DNA from 3 places in the Herminiimonas aquatilis genome. Region 1 is predicted to be linked to each of the others. Evidence: riboswitches for the same ligand, from Rfam matches in the RefSeq annotation. Region 1 holds a riboswitch; each other region holds the start of a gene.
The links. Region 1 has a riboswitch for thiamine pyrophosphate ahead of ACFQO0_RS06215 (TonB-dependent siderophore receptor). Riboswitches for the same ligand answer to the same signal wherever they lie in the genome.

Region 1 (2,268 bases):
CGGTGCTTTATCCATCCCAGGTTGAACTGGATGCAGATGCCGCAGGTCCTACTAATAACGGGCTTGAATAAAGTCGGCTGTATAAGGCGACTTTATATGACAGCGTTGAGAAACGTCACGTGTAATTCATCACGTTGTAAATATTCAAGCAGGCAAGCACTTCGCGCAAGCTATTGCAGCGATACAAACAAGGAGTTCCACATGGCAGATAACAAATCCGGTAATAAATCCAGAGAGCCTATCGACGCATCCGACAATACAAAAAAGCGCGGCTCTGACTGGCATGAAGAAAAGTTGTTGGACGAAGCCCTGGATGAAACCTTCCCGGCCAGCGACCCGGTAGCAGAAGTCCCTTTGGCCACTGAAAAATCGGGACACAAATCTGTACAACAAATTGCCAAGGAAGAGCTGCTGGACGTCGGCATCGAGATGACCTTTCCGGCCAGTGATCCGGTTTCGGTGTCCTCGGGCATTACGCGTATCGAGCGCTCGCCGGATTCAGTTGATGCACATGACGATCATCAAAACAGCAATGAAGTCAGCGAAAATGAAAAAGCCGCGAAAAAATCCGGCAAATGAGTTCGGTCGGCAGCATTAACAAGCACACGCGCAACATGGGCTCTCCCTGCGCGTTAATGTTGTGAATGAAAGTAATTTCTCACATGCGCGCCCTTCTATTTACTGTTGAATAGTACGCTCGCGCTGCGTTGGATAATTCCAACACAGCGCGGGCGGTTGCCATGCTTAAATTGACCTTGGTTAAGATCGGCGATATTTACTGCAACTTTCGGTAAAAATGCTGTTTCGGGCGCTACTTTTTCCATGTTAGTATCCGCTCCACGCTAGGGGTCCTGAAGACAAACGTCTTCGGGTGAGATGAAACCCTTGAACCTGACCTGGATAATGCCAGCGTAGGGAAGCGCAAAGCCACTCAAGGTATTCCCCCAGAGACTCTTTGTTCGTTCCTTCGCCTGCTTGTCCATAACGCGATTGAGTGAGCAAACTATGTCCGCATTTCCTTCCCGTCACAAACTGATCACATTGGCCGTTGCCTGCGCGTGTGCGCCCGCCGCCTTTGCGCAGACTGCCGACAAATCTGATAACGTCTTGCCTGAGGTTGTCGTGACATCGGCACCGGCCGACGGCATCGCCCGCAATGCCAGTATCGGCGGCTTTTCCGAAGCGCCATTGCGCGAAACGCCGGCTTCCATCAGCGTCATCACCAGCGAACAGATGCAGGAACGCAGCATTCGCACCGCGACCGATGCGGTCAAATACGATGCCAGCGTGCAAAACTCATACAACGCCGTTGGTTTGTCGGACTGGTTTGCAATCCGCGGCTTTACGCTCGACATGGGGAGCAACTACCGTAAGGATGGGATGGTGATCCTTGCGCACTCGTCGATTCCGATGGAAAACAAGGAGCGGTTGGAAATCCTCAAAGGTTTGGCCGGTCTGCAAGCAGGCATCGCCTCTTCTGGCGGCATTCTGAATTACGTCACCAAGCGTCCAACCAATACGCCTTTGCGTTCAGTAACGTTTGAAGTGCGCGAGCGTGGCTCTATTTACGGCGCGATTGATCTTGGCGGCCGTTCAGACAATGGCGTATTTGGATATCGCATCAATGCGGCGGCAGAAGATACCAAGTCGTATGTGCAGGGATCGAATGGCGATCGCAAATTTGTTTCCGGCGCCTTTGACTGGCGCCTGAGTTCGCGTGCGTTGCTGTCTATCGATATGGATTATCAGCACAAGTCGCAGCTGACGGTACCGGGTTTTCAATTGCTCGGACTGGATCAGCGTCTTCCAACCGGCGTGAGCGGTAAGACCATGTTGAACAATCAAACCTGGAGTTTGCCGGTAACCGATGACACCAATAATCTGGGTGTCAAATTCGAGTACGAGTTGAATGACAACTGGCGTACTACTTTACAGGCAAATAAATTCGAATTGCGTCGCGATGATGCGGTTGCTTTGTCGTCGGGGTGCCCAGCCGAAAACCTCACTTTCGGCTACTGTTCAAACGGTGACTTTGGACTGTACGATCTGCGCAGAGATAATGACAAACGTTCTGTCATGACGACGCAGGCGATGCTGCAAGGAAAATTTGCGACGGGAAGTGTTAACCATGAATTGGCAACCGGTTTGTCGACATTGAACAGAAGAGATAATTTTGCCGATTATTTATTCAATCCGACAGTCGGAGATTTGCCGGGCAACATCTACACGACTCCACAAAGAGACTTGGTTTTGCAGCCTACCAATCCG
Region 2 (2,268 bases), 340 kb from region 1:
CCGTCATCGGCACGTAGCGCAACAATACCCCGGCGTGGATCGTGAAGTAGTCGACGCCCTGCTCCGCCTGCTCGATCAAGGTGTCGCGGAAGATTTCCCAGGTCAAGTCTTCAGCCTTGCCGTTGACCTTTTCCAGCGCCTGATAGATCGGCACGGTGCCGATGGGCACAGGTGAATTGCGGATGATCCATTCACGCGTTTCATGTATGTGTTTGCCGGTCGACAAATCCATCACGTTATCGCCACCCCAGCGTATTGCCCAGGTCATTTTCTCGACTTCTTCGCCTATCGACGATGTCACAGCCGAATTGCCGATGTTGGCGTTGATCTTGACCAGAAAATTACGGCCGATGATCATCGGCTCGATTTCTGGATGGTTGATATTGGCCGGAATAATGGCGCGGCCGCGCGCGATTTCACTGCGCACGAATTCGGCGGTGATCTCTTGCGGAATCGAGGCACCAAACGATTGACCCGGATGTTGACGGCCCATCAGCTCGGCGAGTTTTTCGCCTTTCGGCCCGGATTGTTTCAACTCTTCCAGATATGCGCGGCGATTCATGTTTTCGCGAATCGCAACGAATTCCATTTCAGGCGTGATAATGCCCTGACGTGCGTAATGCATCTGACTGACATTCTTGCCAGCGAGTGCGCGGCGCGGTTTGCGATGCAGGTTGAAGCGCAGTTCTGCCAATTGCGGATCGTTCAAGCGCTCGATACCGTATTCGGATGTTGGGCCGGCGAGCTCTTCCGTGTCCTTGCGCTCGAGTATCCACGGCATGCGCGGTGTATCTAGGCCGGAACGGATATCGATCTTGGCTTCAGGATCGGTGTAAGGACCGGACGTATCGTAGACATAGATCGCCGGATTTTTTTCAAAGCCGAACGATGCGGCCGTATCGGATTGCGTGATCTTGCGCATAGGCACGCGTATATCAGGACGCGAACCCTGGATATAAACTTTGCTGGAATTTGGTAATGGTTGAATCGCTGCTTCATCTACCGTGGCGGTAGCGGACAGGAATTTCGGGTTGGCATTCATTTTGGCTCCTTGGCTAACTACAAATTGGCTTGGAGCCAGCTAAGGAGGTTTCGAGAACCTGTATTGTATTCAGCTTGGTATCGACGAAAACACAATTCGAATGCCGGATGCAATACACGTTCTCGGTAGCTTCCCTTCGCTGGCATTATCCAGATCAGGTTCAAGGGTTTTTCTCACCCGGCAAATGCGGAACGCATTTGCCTAGGACCCCTAGCTTTTTACTTCTGTAACAGGTGAATCAAACTACAACGCGAGTCTATGCAATAAAACTGCATAGTCAATTGACCCGGGTCAAATTTTTACATCTGACATGTATGGCTTACTGATGTGCAACTCAACAAACCATACATGTCAGTTCTGAAAAACGGCAAATACGCCGTCGTTCAGAAACTGTGTACAACTAAGTTCTTACTGCGATTACTTAACTGTTGCGATGTGCAACAGATTGGTAGTACCTGATTCGCCGAATGGCAAACCAGCCGAGATTGCAATGTATTCGCCTTTTTTGGCAAAGCCTTCGCGCACAGCTGAGGTCAATGCTTCGCTGACCATTTCATCTACTGAATGCACGTCCTTGCCGACGATCGAATGAATGCCCCAAACCCATGCCAAACGACGCGCCGTTTTGAGTTCTGACGCGATGCTGAGAATCGAGGTATTCGGACGAACACGTGCCGCACTCATGCTGGTGCTGCCGGACTTGGTGTAAGTCACGGTGCATGCAGCCTTGAGCGCTGTCGTTGTGTCGAGCAGGGCGATGCAGATCGCATCTTCTGGCGTTGCACGTGGTGCAACTTGTTGTGCATCCAGCAGGTTGCGGTAAACCGGATCGGATTCCACTTCCTTGATGATGGCGTCCATCATTTGCACTGCACGAACAGGATTTTTACCGCTAGCGGATTCAGCCGACAACATAACAGCATCAGCGCCTTCGTAGATCGCGGTAGCGACGTCCGAAGCTTCTGCACGTGTTGGCATTGGCGACTCAGTCATCGATTCCAGCATGTGCGTAGCAACGATGGTTGGGCGGCCATATTTGCGCGAAACACGGATGATTTCTTTTTGGGCACGTGGCACTTGCGAGATCGGCAGTTCAACACCAAGATCACCGCGAGCAACCATGACGGAATCAGATGCTTTGCAGATTGCATCGATGTCCAGCATTGCGGCTGGCTTCTCGATCTTCGATTGAATCAAAGCGCGATCGCCAATGATCTTGCGTGCAT
Region 3 (2,268 bases), on a different contig from region 1:
GGCACCATATATTCGCTATGGCAAAACCCAGCCACGTGCCGCGGAAGGTGCTTGCTCCTGCCTTGCCGTAACGGGCAAAATCGGCGACCAGCGGCAACCACGAAACCGGCATCGCCATCACCAGATCTATGCCCGCGAGTGTGCTCATGGAACCATCGCCAGCCCTGTTCCAGATCGCATCCAGACCTTGTGCCTGTGCTTTCAGGAAGAATTGGTAGGTGAGCCAGATCAGCGACAGGATAACCAGTGGCAGGCCGTAGCGACCTACAAAGCGCCGGACTAGGCCGATCATGGAGCCGGTAGCGAGTGCTACCAGTAACAAGCCCCAGAAAATTGCCGTGATATAGGGAATCCACGCGGCATCGATGCCGGTAGTACCTTTAATCAGTGCTGTCGTACCGTCGCGCATGACGACCAGTTCAAATGCAGACCAGCCTATCAATTGAATGATATTCAGGATGACAGGCAATTTTGCGAAAGAGGTGCCAAGAGTCTGGCACATCAAGATCGGGCTGGACAAGCCGCGCTGGAATCCGATGTACGCGACCCAGCCGAGCAGCGCAGCACCCAATAGCGAACCTGCAATGATCGCAAACAATGCAGTTTGTGTACCGAGCGCAGTGCCAAGGAAGGCGCCGATCTGCATGACAAGCAAGCCAACGCCCAGGCTGAACCAAAGCGCAGCGTGATCGCGGAACGAGAATACCCGTTCTGCAGCCGGAATCGCTATGAAGGCGGTATTGCTTGCTGCAACGGGATTGTTTGTTAATGCCATCATCTTCTTTCAAAAGGATGGCAGGTCAGCCGGTTCTGCGCCGTGGAGGACGGCGATTGATCGCATGCTTTCCTGCGCGAGGATTACCTCAATCAGGTTCAACGGGTATCTCTCACCCGCGCATGTTTTTCCGCGCAGGACCCCGAGCCAGGTATTTCAAAACTGGGCGCTACTTTGATCTAAAAATTAATTATAGGCAAGCCATACGTGGCTATAACTGCTATCTGCCACGTCATGGATCAGATGAAAGGATTCTTGGAAAGGAAGGAAAGAGTCGGGCTGCACAATGAAGCAGGGAGGGGGAGCAGCCCGACGGAAATACGAAGTACTGTATAAAAAAACAGTATAAGGCTACCGTCTTTAAAAGTCACGTGTTAATGTTGCTGTCGGAATTGCTGGCTCATGAAGCCGCTTTAAATAAGGACAGGAAGAAAAACGCCCCGCTGAAAGCGAGGCGTGGGCAGGTGATACCACAGTCAAGTTCTTGATTACAGGCCCAGACGCTTAGTCGCTTCATCCATCACTTGCGTATTCCAGGGAACAAAGCCGGTCATGCCTATTTTGGACAATGCATTTTTACCAGCTTCATTTTCAGACAAGTTGAGCAACAGGTTTTTGAGTTTTTCTCTATCGGATTCGCTGAGCTTCTTCGATGCGAGGAATTGTTTTACTGGAATCGGTTTAGTTTCAGCCAGGACGCGCCCACCTTTGGCGACCCATGCTTTTGCGACTGCTGCAGACCCAGTGACACCAGCCTCAACAAAACCGTTTTCGATCATGAACGGCACTGCATCCTGATAGCGAGTGGCGGTAAAGAATTTTTCAGGTTGCTGGAAATTCAGTTCGCGCAGATTGGCAGTAAACATCACCGTGGTAATTGAATCCAGCGATGGCACACCGATTTTTTTGCCGCGCAGATCCTGCATGGTTTTCAGCGGTGATGCATTGGATACGAGTATGCGGGCACGATAATCGGTAAAGCCCTTGGCGCTGGCCAGACCTTCATAGTCATTCTTCTTGACTGCCTGCAGACCGATATGTGCCGCGTGTATGAAGGCGATGTCAAATTTGCTTTCCGCCAGGCCTTTCGCAAAGTTCGTGCTATCTACGCTTTGCAGTTTCACGTTTTGCTTGAGTTCTTTCGCAAGCAATTGCAACAGGGGCTTGTAACGTTCGCTTGCAGGGCCACCGTCCTGATATGTGACACCTTCGTTGACAGCAAGGACAAGATCTTGCGCGTAAGCAGAAGTGATGCTGGCGACCAGCAGGGTCGTTGCTAAAAGAGAGGTCAGTTTCATAAGCTGTTCTGGATGGAAAATTTCAAATATAAGCATGCCGAAAACCGGGCTCGGCGTAAGTTGGAATTTTGGGGTGAAAAAAACGCATTGCAGAAGCAATGCGTTAGGGAGGGTAAGCGCATGAGAGCGCTTGCCGATTCTTACAGGCCGAGTCTGGCCGCTGCTTCATCCATTACTTGTGCATTCCACGGCACG

Region 2: it holds a riboswitch for thiamine pyrophosphate, as region 1 does, so the genes downstream of both, thiC (phosphomethylpyrimidine synthase ThiC) here and ACFQO0_RS06215 (TonB-dependent siderophore receptor) in region 1, are expected to answer to the same signal.
Region 3: it holds a riboswitch for thiamine pyrophosphate, as region 1 does, so the genes downstream of both, ACFQO0_RS15500 (purine-cytosine permease family protein) here and ACFQO0_RS06215 (TonB-dependent siderophore receptor) in region 1, are expected to answer to the same signal.

What each region holds. Positions count from the first base shown of each region.
Region 1 covers NZ_JBHTCC010000001.1:1,348,912-1,351,179, reverse strand. The annotation lists gene ACFQO0_RS06230 (GreA/GreB family elongation factor) at 1-71, shown strand, start outside; gene ACFQO0_RS06225 (hypothetical protein) at 202-579, shown strand; gene ACFQO0_RS06220 (hypothetical protein) at 675-824, opposite strand; TPP riboswitch at 835-935, shown strand; gene ACFQO0_RS06215 (TonB-dependent siderophore receptor) at 1,006-2,268, shown strand, end outside.
Region 2 covers NZ_JBHTCC010000001.1:1,013,133-1,015,400, forward strand. The annotation lists gene thiC (phosphomethylpyrimidine synthase ThiC) at 1-1,042, opposite strand, end outside; TPP riboswitch at 1,157-1,264, opposite strand; gene pyk (pyruvate kinase) at 1,460-2,268, opposite strand, start outside.
Region 3 covers NZ_JBHTCC010000004.1:180,341-182,608, reverse strand. The annotation lists gene ACFQO0_RS15500 (purine-cytosine permease family protein) at 1-775, opposite strand, end outside; TPP riboswitch at 828-930, opposite strand; gene ACFQO0_RS15495 (phosphate/phosphite/phosphonate ABC transporter substrate-binding protein) at 1,264-2,073, opposite strand; gene ACFQO0_RS15490 (phosphate/phosphite/phosphonate ABC transporter substrate-binding protein) at 2,214-2,268, opposite strand, start outside.